2 regions of the Janthinobacterium sp. OK676 genome follow, and region 1 is predicted to be linked to the other one. Evidence: predicted binding sites of a transcription regulator. Region 1 holds the regulator's gene; the other holds the start of a gene.
What was found. The regulator NrdR, encoded in region 1, represses ribonucleotide reductase genes. The targets are predictions, from matches to a motif close to CACNANATNTNGTG.
Positions count from the first base shown of each region.

Region 2: a site for NrdR is predicted at 3,305-3,318, ahead of BLU39_RS10375 (ribonucleoside triphosphate reductase). Genes of this name have one in related genera too.

Region 1 is NZ_FNHA01000014.1:76,578-83,129, reverse strand. It holds gene BLU39_RS24000 (pilus assembly protein) at 1-956, opposite strand, end outside; gene BLU39_RS23995 (pilus assembly PilX family protein) at 953-1,609, opposite strand; gene BLU39_RS23990 (PilW family protein) at 1,622-2,590, opposite strand; gene pilV (type IV pilus modification protein PilV) at 2,587-3,171, opposite strand; gene nrdR (transcriptional regulator NrdR) at 3,405-3,866, opposite strand; gene glyA (serine hydroxymethyltransferase) at 4,010-5,257, opposite strand; ZMP/ZTP riboswitch at 5,369-5,493, opposite strand; gene ybgC (tol-pal system-associated acyl-CoA thioesterase) at 5,777-6,178, shown strand; gene tolQ (protein TolQ) at 6,225-6,552, shown strand, end outside.
Region 2 is NZ_FNHA01000004.1:225,146-231,697, forward strand. It holds gene BLU39_RS10360 (Pls/PosA family non-ribosomal peptide synthetase) at 1-467, opposite strand, end outside; gene BLU39_RS10365 (anaerobic ribonucleoside-triphosphate reductase activating protein) at 616-1,323, opposite strand; gene nrdD (anaerobic ribonucleoside-triphosphate reductase) at 1,313-1,513, opposite strand; gene BLU39_RS10375 (ribonucleoside triphosphate reductase) at 1,510-3,258, opposite strand; gene BLU39_RS10380 (hypothetical protein) at 3,383-3,793, opposite strand; gene BLU39_RS10385 (ubiquinone anaerobic biosynthesis protein UbiU) at 3,959-4,993, shown strand; gene BLU39_RS10390 (ubiquinone anaerobic biosynthesis protein UbiV) at 5,120-6,016, shown strand; gene BLU39_RS10395 (ubiquinone anaerobic biosynthesis accessory factor UbiT) at 6,036-6,552, shown strand, end outside.

The DNA.
Region 1 (6,552 bases):
CACTCGGCGGCGGCATTGTCTTGCGGCATAAAATCGGGCGCCGCCCAACGCTGCCGTCCCACGTGAGCCAATGGCGCACGCAGCACGCCGCCATACACGGGTCCGGCGCCGGCGGGCTGGCCATTCAAGTGGCCAAACACGCCCACGCGCACCCTGCCGCCATGGCGCTGCACGGCGCCCACCGGCTTGTAATTCTTGCCATACGCAAGGCACAAATCGTCGCGCAGCGGCCCTTCATCGGCATCGCAAACGCGCACGCGCGCGAGGAACACGCCGTGCGTGGCAGCAAAGCCGGGCGCGGCGCAGCTGCCGCCCGGGGGCAAGCTGGCGTCGCCAAACAGCAGGCGGTTGCGGCAGGAAACGATGGCCAGTTGCGCCAGCGCAAACGGCGTCGCGGCCGCCACGCCGGTCTGCAAGACCTTGCGCGGGAAAAAGACAGGGTGGGCAAAGAAGTCGATGGGGCCGTCGGCATCGGGCAGATAGGCGCGCTGCAGCACCGTCTTGCGCACCTCGTCGATGACGCGGTCGCCGCCCGTCAGCGCATAGCGCACGATGTCGAGCATGCTCGTGCCGGCCCAGTTGAGAAAGTTGCCGCTGAAACTGTCGCCGCCGCAGCCGTGCAAGGCATCGGCCGGTTTCAGCACGGAGAAGTAAGCGGTCGCTACGCGCAAGTCCGGCAACGTGACGCCGTCCTTGCTGCGATACGGATAGCTGTAGCACATGCGTGCATGGAAGTAACCGAGGTACTCGCGCTGCGGCGCATAGTCGCCGCCGTGCGCGGCAGCGGCGGCAGCGTGCGTGAGGGACAAGTTGAGCAGCAGATTCGGCGGCACCCTGGCGCCGTACAAACCTGCGTCGGCCCGCGCCAGCACCACCGGGAGCGGAGCAGCAATGGCGCCGCCGCAAGCCAGGAAAATCCAGCCGAGCAGCAGCGAGGCAAACGTCAAAGACCTCATGGCCCCGCTCCCACCGCCTGCTTGCGGTAATAACTTTGCAACACGACTTGCGTGCTTTCCTGTGCGCCAAAACCGATGGCCGTGATGCGGTACACATAGCTTTCCGTGGCCATGCCGCCGACCGCTGCCGTGGCCTGCGCGCCGGGCGGGTGAAACGGCAGCAGTTCGATCAGGTAGCGGGGCCGGCGCGACGGCAGGAAACCCTGCCCCGTCTGCATGACGGCGCCCGTGAACTGGCCGTATGGCACCGTGCGGTTGCCAGCGTCGGCGCCATCGAGGTCAGTACTTAACCAGAGGGCCGGCGCATCCGGGGCGGTGGGCAGGCACAAGCCCAGTGCGCCTGCCTCGCCGCAGCCATCCGCGAACCCGGCCGCGCTATCCGACGCGAAAAGGCCGCTGCGTCCCGGCGCGCCGGGCAAGCCTTCGATATCGTTCTGCGCATCCACCAATGCCTCCTCCGCCGCCTGAAACGCGATCTGCCGGTCGCGCTCGCCGCGCGCCGCCTTCTCGCCCTGCAAGGCCATCTGCGCCGCCGATACGCCCAGCAGCAAGATGATCACCAGCAGGCACAGCACATACACCAGAGTGGCGCCGCCGTGGCGTACACGAGGCAGACGCCACGGTTTGCGACAGTTGACGCCCGTGCCAGCCATCGCGCCGCCCGCCTAGGCCGGCCCGTTGCGCAACATGATGCTCGTCTGCACCAGTTGCCGCTGCCGGGAGCGCGTCGCGGCGGGCAAGGACGCGCGCGCGATGCGCACGCCCGTGTCGCCTGCGCCGTGCGCCTCGGCATAGGCCTTGCCGAACAGGTCGAACTGCGCCGGCCCCAGTTCCGCCAGCTTGTCCGCCTGGCCGGCCTCGCCGTGCAACAGCAAGGCCACGCGCACGCTGGCCACGCGCTTCCAGTGCGTGCGCCGGTGCAGATCGCGCTGGCGGGCGGCTTCATCCGCACCCTCCAGCACCAGTGCCGCATCGTAGGCGTCGAGCGCGCTGGCGTTGACGTAACGGTTCGCCACGCCGTCGGGCGGCGTATCCGTGTCGAGGCCATACAGCACCTGGAAACCGTCGACGCCACGGATGATGGCGTCCGCGCCCCAGCCGTTCGCGCCCCGGTATTTGCAGCGCAGCTCGCCCTCGCCATCGGCGCCCTGCGCTACATAGAAAATGCTCCAGCCCCGCTGCGCCTGCGTTTGCGCGGCGCCCACGCCGAAGCCCGCGCAATTGAGCACGGAGCCGTCGCCGCCTTCTTCCTTGCCGGCGCCGTAATAACGCAGGGCCAGCACGTCGCTGCCGTGCAGGGCGCCGGGCAGCGCACCGCTGATGCCCTCGCTGTTCTTGCCCAGAGTGCGCGCGTCGAGCCCTGCCACATTGGCGCTGTCGTCATCGGCATGGGCGACGGGCGCGGCGCTGCTGTCCCAGTTCACGTACGCAGTCTGGCGCACGGCGCGGGCAATGGTGTCGAGCGCATAGCGGCCGTTGTCGTCGAGCCGCGCACTGGCGGACTGGTCGCCATAACTGCCGCTGGCCGCCAGCAACACGCTACTGGCGGCCAGCATCAGCAGCGCGCCCAGCGACAGGGCCACCAGCAATTCGACCAGGCTCATGCCGCGACAACGGTGCAAGATGCGCTTCATGCGCCGCCCCCGCCCAGCTGGAATGCCAGCCTGGGCAACGACTCGCCTGCCGCATTCACGGCGGGTGAACCATCGGGCAGGCGGCCGCGCCAGCCCAGCTTGATGACGATGGGCGCGCCCATGCCGCCGCTGCACGCCCACTGCAAGCCTTGGGCGGGCGCATCCCACGCGGAAGTGTCGCGGCAGATATGCAGGCGCGCGCCGGGCAAGGCCACATGCAGTTGCTGTTTCCACTCGGCGATATCGAATTGCGCCAGGTCGGCCGCGCTGCAGAGCGTGGCGCCAAAACAGTCGGGCGCACCACTACCCGCTTCGGCGTCGTCCGCTGCCGCGTAGGCCACGTTCAGGTAGGGATTGCCCGTATCGGGGCCATTCATGAGCACGCTGTTCGCGCGCATGCGTTCGGCCATGCCCGCGGCCAGTTGCACGCCCGCCGACAATAGCGCCGACTCATGGCGCGCGCGCAGGGAATTCAGTTGCAGGATGCTGGCGCCCAGCAGGCCCAGCGCCAACAGCAGCAGCGACACGAGCACCTCGACGAGGCTGCTGCCACCGATCAGACCGCGCGCACCGCTGTGCATGAGCTTCTCCTGCGGACAGAATGAAACCAGGACTGGAGCCGCACGGACGCACGGCCCAGCTACAAGATAGGCGCGCGCAAAAAGCCGGGTCTGCGCTGGCGCAAACAACACGGCAATAAGGTGGGAAGAACAGCGGTGATATTGATCAGGCCGCTTGCCAGGCGAAGCTTGGCGTGGTGAAAACGGGGCGCATAAGCAGCCCCGCCTTCAAGAAGGTGAACAAGAAGGTGAGGTCAAGGCTTGCGCGCCTGCCCCACTTCGGCGATTGCGTCCTGGAACTCGGCCAGGTCTTCGAAATTCTTGTAGACGGAAGCGAAGCGGATGTAGGCGATCTTGTCCAGGCGCTTGAGTTCCTGCATGACGAGTTCGCCGATATAGCCGGAATCGACTTCACGCTGACCGCTGGTCAGCAGTTTTTCCTGGATGGAGGCAATGGCCGTATCCACGGAGGCGGCCGCGACGGGACGCTTGCGCAAGGCCAGCATCAAACTGCCGCGCAACTTATCCGCAGCGAACTCCGTCCGGCTGCCATTCTTTTTGACGACGGCCGGCATGATAAGTTCAATGCGTTCGTAAGTCGTAAAACGCTTGTCGCATTTGCCGCAGCGGCGGCGGCGCCGAATGGCATCCCCTTCCTCCGATACGCGCGTATCGAGAACCTGGGTATCGCCGTGCTGGCAAAATGGACATTTCATGGGCTGGCTACAACTTTATAGTAATAATTACGGGAAATCGCCGCCCTTGTACAAAGGGCGCCCGAATCACTCCGGGCGCCCTGGGGCACGAAGGAATGTGTCATACAGAATCTTACTCTGTATGACACATTCTGGACAAATTATTATGCGGCGTACACAGGGTGCGCGTCGGCCAGCACTTTCACGGCCGCTTTCACGCGCTCGATGGTGGCGGCGTCATGCGGATTGTCCAGCACGTCGGCGATCAGGTTGCCCACTTCTTCCGCTTGCGCTTCCTTGAAACCGCGCGTCGTCATCGCCGGGCTGCCCAGGCGGATGCCCGAGGTGACGAATGGCTTTTGCGGGTCGTTCGGGATGCCGTTCTTGTTGCAGGTGATGTGCGCGGAACCGAGGATGGCTTCAGCTTCCTTGCCTGTCAGGTTCTTGGCGCGCAGGTCGACCAGCATGACGTGCGATTCGGTGCCGCCGGACACGATGCGCAGGCCGCGCTTGATCAGGGTTTTCGCCAGTACGTCGGCGTTCTTGATCACTTGCTTCTGGTATTCGACGAATTCAGGGCTCAGCGCTTCCTTGAAGGCGACGGCCTTGCCGGCGATCACGTGCATCAGCGGGCCGCCCTGGATGCCAGGGAAGATGGCCGAGTTGATGGCTTTTTCGTGTTCGGCCTTCATCAGGATGATGCCGCCGCGCGGGCCGCGCAGCGATTTGTGCGTGGTCGAGGTGACGAAGTCGGCGAACGGCACCGGGTTCGGGTACAGGCCGGCGGCGATCAGGCCGGCGTAGTGGGCCATGTCGACCATGAAGTAGGCGCCGACTTCCTTGGCGATCTTGCTGAAGCGTTCGAAGTCGATCTTTTTCGAGAAGGCGGACGCGCCGGCGATGATCAGCTTTGGCTTGCGTTCGCGGGCCAGGCGCTCCATTGCCTCGTAGTCGATGTCTTCTTCCGCCGTCAAGCCGTAGGAGACGACGTCAAACCATTTGCCGGACATGTTCAGCGGCATGCCGTGGGTCAGGTGGCCGCCTTCGGCCAGCGACATACCCATGATCAGGTCGCCTGGTTTCAGCATGGCGAAGAACACGCCCTGGTTCGCCTGCGAGCCCGAGTTCGGCTGCACGTTCGCGCATTCGGCGCCGAACAGCTGTTTCACGCGGTCGATGGCCAGTTGCTCGGCCACGTCGACGTATTCGCAGCCGCCGTAGTAGCGCTTGCCTGGATAGCCTTCGGCATACTTGTTCGTCAGCTGCGAGCCTTGCGCTTCCATTACGGCCGGCGACGTGTAGTTTTCCGACGCGATCAGTTCGATGTGATCGTGCTGGCGCGTGTTCTCTTTTTGAATGACGGCGAACAATTCAGGATCGACGTTGGCGAGGGTATGATCTTTTGCAAACATGTAAAAACTCCAAGTATGAGGGTGCTTGTACTGGCAGATTGGATCGAATGAGGGGAGCCGGCGTTAAGTGAATAACAACATTGGACAGGCAGCCTCTTCGTGCTTTTCCATAGTGGCTACCCAGGCGAACGGCTGATGAAAAATCTCACGTTTCCCGGTGGGTGCCCACCTTTCGCCGGATTGCCGATCACCACTCATGGAGATCGCCCGACTTTTCGCCAGTCACGTGAGACGTAATGGAATGCAAATTGTAAGTTAAGTGCCCAAATTGAGCAAGGAATGCAAGCGTGCGGCTATAATCGCCGCCCGGGCAGCGCCGCTCCGTCGTCTTAAGCTGGATGTAAACTTTGCTCATGCATGTAAGCGTATGTTACGGGGCTTGCCATTGCAGCCCTCCGTTTTACAATGCTGCGGTGCAACTTATATGCAGCTTTTGCATGGCATTCCAGCAAGCGCCCACAGTCACAAGAAGAAAAATCGCGTAAAATGTTGCTCAATCTCACTACTGGCGCAATAAACATGCCTTCAGTCTTTACCTGGAACGTACGTGTCTACTATGAAGACACCGACGCCGGCGGCATCGTCTATTACGCTAACTACCTGAAATTCTTCGAGCGCGCGCGCACCGAATGGCTGCGCGCCATCGACGTGGGCCAGCAGGAATTGCTCGAGCAGCACGACGCGATGTTCGTTGTCAAAAGCGTCAACGCCGACTATCATGCGCCAGCCAGGCTCGATGACACGGTAAGATTGACATTAAGCATAGAGAAAATGGGGCGCGCCTCCATCGTTTTCCTGCAACAAGCCTGGTGCGGCGACCGCCTGCTCAACACGGCACGCGTCAAGATCGGCTGCGTCGATTCGGCACTGCGCCCGCGCGCCGTGCCCGATGCGGTAGCGGCCCGCATGCGCGCCGCCTGAACCCCACCCGCCACCCCGGATAATTCACCCAACAGACTGCCAGCCAATGAACGTTACACAAGATCTTTCTTTCCTCGCGCTCATCACCAATGCCCACCTGATCGTGCAACTGATCATGGCCCTGCTGCTGCTGATTTCCCTGACCAGCTGGACCTACATTTTCCGCAAGATGTTTGCCGTGCGCCAGGCGCGCAAGCAAACCATCGAATTCGAACGCAGCTTCTGGGCCGGCGGCAACCTGCATGCGCTGCACCAGAACGCCAGCGGCAACCGCGACCAGAGCGGCGCGCTGGCCCGCATCTTCGACGCCGGCATGGGCGAATTCATCAAGGGCAAGGCTTCCTACGGTTCGCGCGAAGCGCTGGACGTGGGTG
Region 2 (6,552 bases), on a different contig from region 1:
CTTTCCGCCGTCCACACGGGGCGGCCGAGTCCTGCTTCTTCCAGGCGCGGCGCGAACTGCGCGCAGCTGACGACACCAAAGCCATTCGCGTCATCGAGGCACACCTGCAGGCGCTCGACGGGCGTATCTTCATCGACGGGCAGCCAGGCGGCGCCCGCCTTGGCGATGGCCGCCTGCATCAGCAGCAGAGGGGCGCCGCGCGGCAGCCACAGGCCCACGATGTCGCCGGGCTTGACGCCGGCCGCCACCAGGCGTGACGCGGCCAATCCCGCCTGCGCATCGAGCTGCGCATACGTGATGCGGCGCGCGCCGTCGATCAGGGCGATTTGCTGCGGACAGCGGCGCGCCGTCGCTTCCAGCAGGTCGGCCAGTACTTCCTCGCGCAGCAGATCCGGTCGCGGCGGGCCGTACAGGATCTCGGCGTGGGTGGAAGGGATGCCTGGACTGACTGCGGTGAAATCGTTCATGGATGACGCTTATCTGTAATGCTGTAGGAGGAATCTAAAGGGCTGCGCGTGGTGTGCGGCACAGTTGATACATTACAGCACGCAAGACATTTCAGCGTTGCAGAACGGGGAATTTTGGGGCGCTTTCCAAAATTATGTGCTTGCAGGATCAATTGCCATGGTTACGGAATGTAAAACGGGGAAACATGGCGCCGATTTGCGCCAGAACAGGCGCCGATGGATAGCCGTGCAGGGGGCGGCCGGACAGCGCCGCATCCGCGCAGCCTTCGGCGCGGAATTGCTGCAGCACGTAGTTGTCGACGCCTTTGGCGGCCAGGGTGGCGGCCAGGGCCAGCAGCTGCTCGTCCGGCAGCAGGTCCGGGTGGGCGGTGGTGCGGCACTCGTAGGCGACGCCGCTGGCGAGGATGGCGTCCAGGCAGGCGCGCGCCGGGTCGCCGCTGCCGGCCACGCGGGTCACATGACGATAGTCGGCAAACGGCGCCTTGATGTCGAAACCGACCCAGTCGACCAGCGGCAGCACTTCCTGCAGGCGCTGCGGATAGATGCAGGCCGTGTGCAGGCCGACGCCGAAACCCAGCTCCCTCACGTCCCGCATGGCGCGCGCCAGCGCCGGGTCCATGCACGCTTCGCCGCCGCTGAAGACGACGGCGTCGACCAGGCCCGTTCGGCGGCGCAGCCAGGTCAGGACGTCCTGCCACGGCATGGCGCCTTCCGGCGTGCGCGCCTGTAAGTGCGGATTGTGGCAATAGCCGCAACGCCAGGGGCAGCCCTGCACGAACACCACGGCCGCCAGCTTGCCAGGGTAGTCGGTGGCGGAAAAGGGCGTCAGGCCGCCCACTTTCAGTTCAGCCGCCATGGCAGGCGGGCTGGCCCACGCGGGCGCTCGCTTCCGTAAAATACTGGCGCTCGTGGAATTCGCCCTGCTTGCCGATGTTGAACGAGGCGACGGGGCGGTGGTAGCCCATCACGCGCGTCCAGATTTCGCAGCGCTGGCGTTCCGTGTCGAGCAGGGTGATGGCGGGAGTGAAGTCGGGACGTGCGTTCATGGCGTTTCCTTGAATGGGTGAGCGAGATCGGACTGCTTGCGGGCGATCAGTTCCGCGTCGCAGGTGGGACAGAATTCATGTTTGCCGGCCAGGTAGCCGTGGCGCGGGCAGATGGAAAACGTGGGCGTGACCGTGATGTAGGGCAGCGAGAAACGGCTCAGCGCGCGCTTCACCAGTTCGCGGCAGGCATTCGCATCCGACAGCGCTTCCGTCATGTACAGGTGCAGCACCGTGCCGCCCGTGTACTTGCGCTGCAGCGTATCCTGCAATTCCAGTGCCTCGAACGGATCGTCCGTATGGCCGACGGGCAGTTGCGACGAGTTCGTGTAATACGGATTGTCGACGGTGCCGGCCTGCAGGATGGCGGGATAGCGCTTGCGGTCTTCGCGGGCGAAGCGGTAGGTCGTGCCTTCGGCCGGCGTCGCTTCCAGGTTGTACATATGGCCCGTCTCTTCCTGGAATTGCAGCATGCGCGCACGCACGTGGTCGAGCAGGCGCACGGCCAGCGCATGGCCTTCCTGTGTCGTGATGTCGTCAGCGTCGCCGCTGAAATTGCGGATCATCTCGTTGATGCCGTTCACGCCCAGGGTGGAAAAGTGATTGCGCAAGGTGCCCAGATAGCGTTTCGTGTACGGGAACAGACCCTGCTGCATCAGTTCCTCGATGGTGCGGCGCTTGATTTCCAGGCTGGTCTTGCCCAGCTCCAGCAGGCGGTCCAGGTCGGCCATCAAGGCTGGCTCGTCGCCGCGCCACAAGTGGCCCAGGCGCGCGCAGTTGATCGTCACTACGCCCAGGGAACCCGTCTGCTCGGCGGAACCGAACAGGCCATTGCCCCGTTTGAGCAGTTCGCGCAAGTCCAGCTGCAATCGGCAGCACATGGAACGTATCATGTTCGGCTTGAGTTCCGAATTGATGAAATTCTGGAAGTAGGGCAGGCCGTAGCGGGCCGTCATTTCGAACAGGCGCTCCGCGTTCTCGCTGTGCCAGTCGAAATCCTCGGTGATGTTGTAGGTGGGGATGGGGAAGGTAAATACGCGTCCCTTGGCGTCGCCCGCCATCATGATCTCGATGTAGGCGCGGTTGATCATGTCCATTTCCGCCTGCAGATCGCCATAGCTGAAGTCCATTTCCTGGCCGGCGATGACGGGAATCTGTTCGCGCAGGTCGTCCGGGCAGACCCAGTCGAAAGTCAGGTTGGTGAACGGCGTCTGCGTGCCCCAGCGCGATGGGACGTTGAGGTTGAAGATCAGTTCCTGCATGTACTGGCGCACGTCTTCGTAGCGCAGGCTGTCCTTGCGGATGTAGGGCGCCATGTAGGTGTCGAAGGAGCTGAACGCCTGCGCGCCGGCCCACTCGTTTTGCAGGGTGCCGAGGAAATTGACGATCTGGCCGATGGCGCTCGACATGTGCTTGGGCGGGCCCGATTCGATCTTGCCCGGCACGCCATTCAAGCCTTCGTGCAGCAGGGTGCGCAGCGACCAGCCGGCGCAATAGCCGGCCAGCATGTCGAGGTCGTGGATATGCAGCGCCGCTTCGCGGTGCGCCGCGCCCACTTCGGGCGGATACACCTGGTCGAGCCAGTAGTTGGCGATGACCTTGCCCGATACATTGAGTATCAGGCCGCCCAGCGAGTAGCCCTGGTTGGCGTTGGCGTTGACACGCCAGTCGCGCCGGTCCAGGTATTCATTGATGGACGCGGCGACGTCGACCTGGCCGCGTGTTGGGGAAACTGCATTTGTCGTCATGAAACCTCCAATAAACACAACATGCGGTGTTTTTATGGAGATTAATCACTAAATATAGTGGCGTCAAAGGGCGCGTGCAGTTGCGTGAGGAATCCTTGATGCAGGTGAAAAAAGCGGCCGCTGTTTACTTTTTCGCGCCGCCCTGGCGCAGGAGGAAGCCGCTCAGGCCGAAATACGCGGCGCCGCAGACGGCGATGCTGGTGACGGAGGCGGGCAGCACGTGCGCCCAGATTTCCCGCGCCGAGAAGGTACTCCAGCTGGCCACGCGCGCGTCGAACGTGAGGTAGTTCGCCAGCAGCCAGTAGACGGCCAGCAGGCCCGTGCAGATGGCGGCCTGGCGCAGCACGGGCATGGCGCGGCGCGCGAAGACGGCCTGCAGGAACAGCAGCAGCACGCCCGGATACGCGCCCAGCACTTCGGGCGACAGCACGGAGAGCGTTTCTTCGACATGGCCGTCGGCGGGGGCGGCCCACTGCACCTGCAGCACGGTGAGGAACAGGGTGAGCAAAAAAATCAGCAGCGGTTTGCGGGGCATGGCGGGCAATCGGTGAGGGAGAAAAGTGGGGCATTTTACAGCCAGGTCAAGCAAGTTGAACGCGCGCCAGCCATGCATGCATTCCTTCACCTGCGTCAAGGACTGGGCGGCGGGGGCGGGGCTATAGTCTGCACCCTGAGCCGATACAGGACTGTGAACATCATGATGCTTGAATCAACCACCGCCACCCGCGTGGCCGGACCGCTGGAACTGGTCTGCCCCGCCGGCAGCCTGCCTGCCCTGAAAGCGGCCATCGACAACGGTGCCGACACCGTCTACCTGGGTTTTCGCGACGCCACCAATGCGCGCAATTTCGCCGGCCTCAATTTCGACGAGAAGGCCATCGCCGAGGGCGTGCGCTACGCCCATCAATATGGACGCAAGGTGCTGCTGGCGCTGAATACCTATCCGCAGCCGCACAACTGGGCCGTGTGGCGCAGCGCCATCGACCGCGCCGCGCAGGCCGGCATCGACGCCATGATCGTCGCCGATCCGGGCCTGATGGCCTACGCGGCCCAGCACCACCCGCAATTGCGGCTGCACCTGTCCGTGCAGGGTTCGGCCACCAACTACGAAGCCATCAATTTTTACCATGAACACTTCGGCATCGCCCGAGCCGTGCTGCCGCGCGTGCTGTCGATGGCGCAGGTCGAGCAGCTGATCGCCAAGACGGAAGTCGAGATCGAGGTCTTCGGCTTCGGCAGCCTGTGCGTGATGGTCGAAGGGCGCTGCGCGCTGTCGTCGTACGCGACGGGCGAGGCGCCGAACACGCACGGCGTGTGCTCGCCGGCGAAATCCGTGCGCTGGCTGGAAACGCCGAACGGCCTCGAATCGCGCCTGAACGGCGTGCTGATCGACCGCTACGCACCGGGCGAAAACGCCAGCTATCCCACCCTGTGCAAGGGGCGTTTCGAAGTCAACGACGAAGAGTATTACGCGATCGAGGAGCCGGCCAGCCTGAACACGCTGGCGCTGCTGCCGCAGCTGATCGCCATGGGCGTGCGCGCCGTGAAGATCGAAGGACGCCAGCGCAGCCCCGCCTACGTGGCGCAGGTCACGCGCGTGTGGCGCGAAGCGATCGACGCCTGCCGCGAAGGCAATGCGCGCTACGCCGTCAAGCCGGCCTGGATGGCGTCCATGGACAAGCTGGCCGAGGGCCAGCAGCACACTTTGGGTGCCTACCATAGATCTTGGAAATAGCAAAACCTACTGCGCGTCCCGGGGCGTGGCCTGCGATGCTCGCTGTGCTCTAGCACAGCTGCGCTTCTCGGCCTCGCCGCGAACCGCTCGCTACGGTTTTGCAACTTAAAAAATAATGGAACAGACATGTTAAAACTCTCTTTGGGTCCCTTGCTGTACTACTGGCCGCGCGCCACCGTCTTCGAGTTTTACCAGCGGATCGCGGCGACCGCCGTCGATATCGTCTACCTGGGCGAAACCGTCTGCTCGCGCCGGCATGAGCTGCGTCTGGCGGACTGGCTCGATATCGCCGACATGCTGGCCGCCGCCGGCAAGGAAGTGGTGCTGTCGACGCAGGCGCTGATCGAGGCGGGTGCGGAACTGGCGACCCTGCGCCGCATCACGGGCAATGGCCGCTACGGCGTCGAGGCCAATGACATGGGCGCCGTGCACTGCATGGAAAAGGGCGCGTCCTTCGTTGCCGGTCCCCATCTGAACCTGTTCAATGGCCCCAGCCTGCAACTGCTGGCACGCCTGGGTGCGCGGCGCTGGGTGATGCCGCTGGAAATGGGGCAGACGGCGCTGGCCGAGATGCAGCGCCAGAAACCGGAAGGGCTGGAGACGGAAGTCTTCGCCTATGGCCGCATGCCGCTGGCGTTTTCCGCGCGCTGCTTCACGGCGCGCAACCGCAATCTGCCGAAGGACGATTGCGGCTACAGCTGCCTGGAAGAGCCGGACGGCCTGCTGCTGCGCACGCGCGACGAAGTGCCGTTCCTCGTGCTCAACGGCACGCAGACGCAGTCGGCCCTCGTCTACAACCTGGTGCGCGAACTCGACGCCATGCGCGACATGGGCGTGTCGGTGGCGCGCATCAGCCCGCAATCCATGCATACGGAACAAGTCATCGCCATCTTCGACCGCGCCCGCCGCGGCCAGGTCAGCGGCATCGGCGCGCAGGCGCAGCTGGCGGCCTGCCAGCCGGCCGGCGCCTGCGACGGCTACTGGCACGGCCAGCCCGGCATGGAACAGCACGCCGCCCATTGAACGCATCGAAAGGAAATACATGCAAGATCAACTGGAAAGATTGCCCGTCCCGGCCAAGCCCCCCATGAGCAAGCCGGCCATGTCGTACCGGCTGCCCGAACCGCTGGCCGAACTGCTGTCCAAGCTGCCGCCGTATCCCGCCTCCTGGCTGTTCGTGCAGGGCTTGAACCGCCTGCTGGCGCCGCAATTGCCCGACGACGTGCGCTGCAGCCTGGAAGGGCGCAGCCTGCGCTTGCGTCTGCTGGACGCGGGCATTGCCTTCGATTTCGAGTGGCAGGGCACGGTGTTCGTGGCCGAGCGCTATGTGGACGTGCCGGACCTGTGCATCGCCGCCAGCGTGCATGACTTGATGCTGCTGGCGCGGCGCCAGGAAGATCCGGACACGCTATTCTTCAGCCGCCGTTTGAGCCTGGAAGGCGATACGGAACTGGGCTTGCTGTTCAAGAATACGCTCGACGCCATCGAGCTGCCGCCGTTCGACCTGCAGGCGCTGGGACCGCGCCGCGTGCTGGCGCATCTGCGCGACCGGGGCGCGC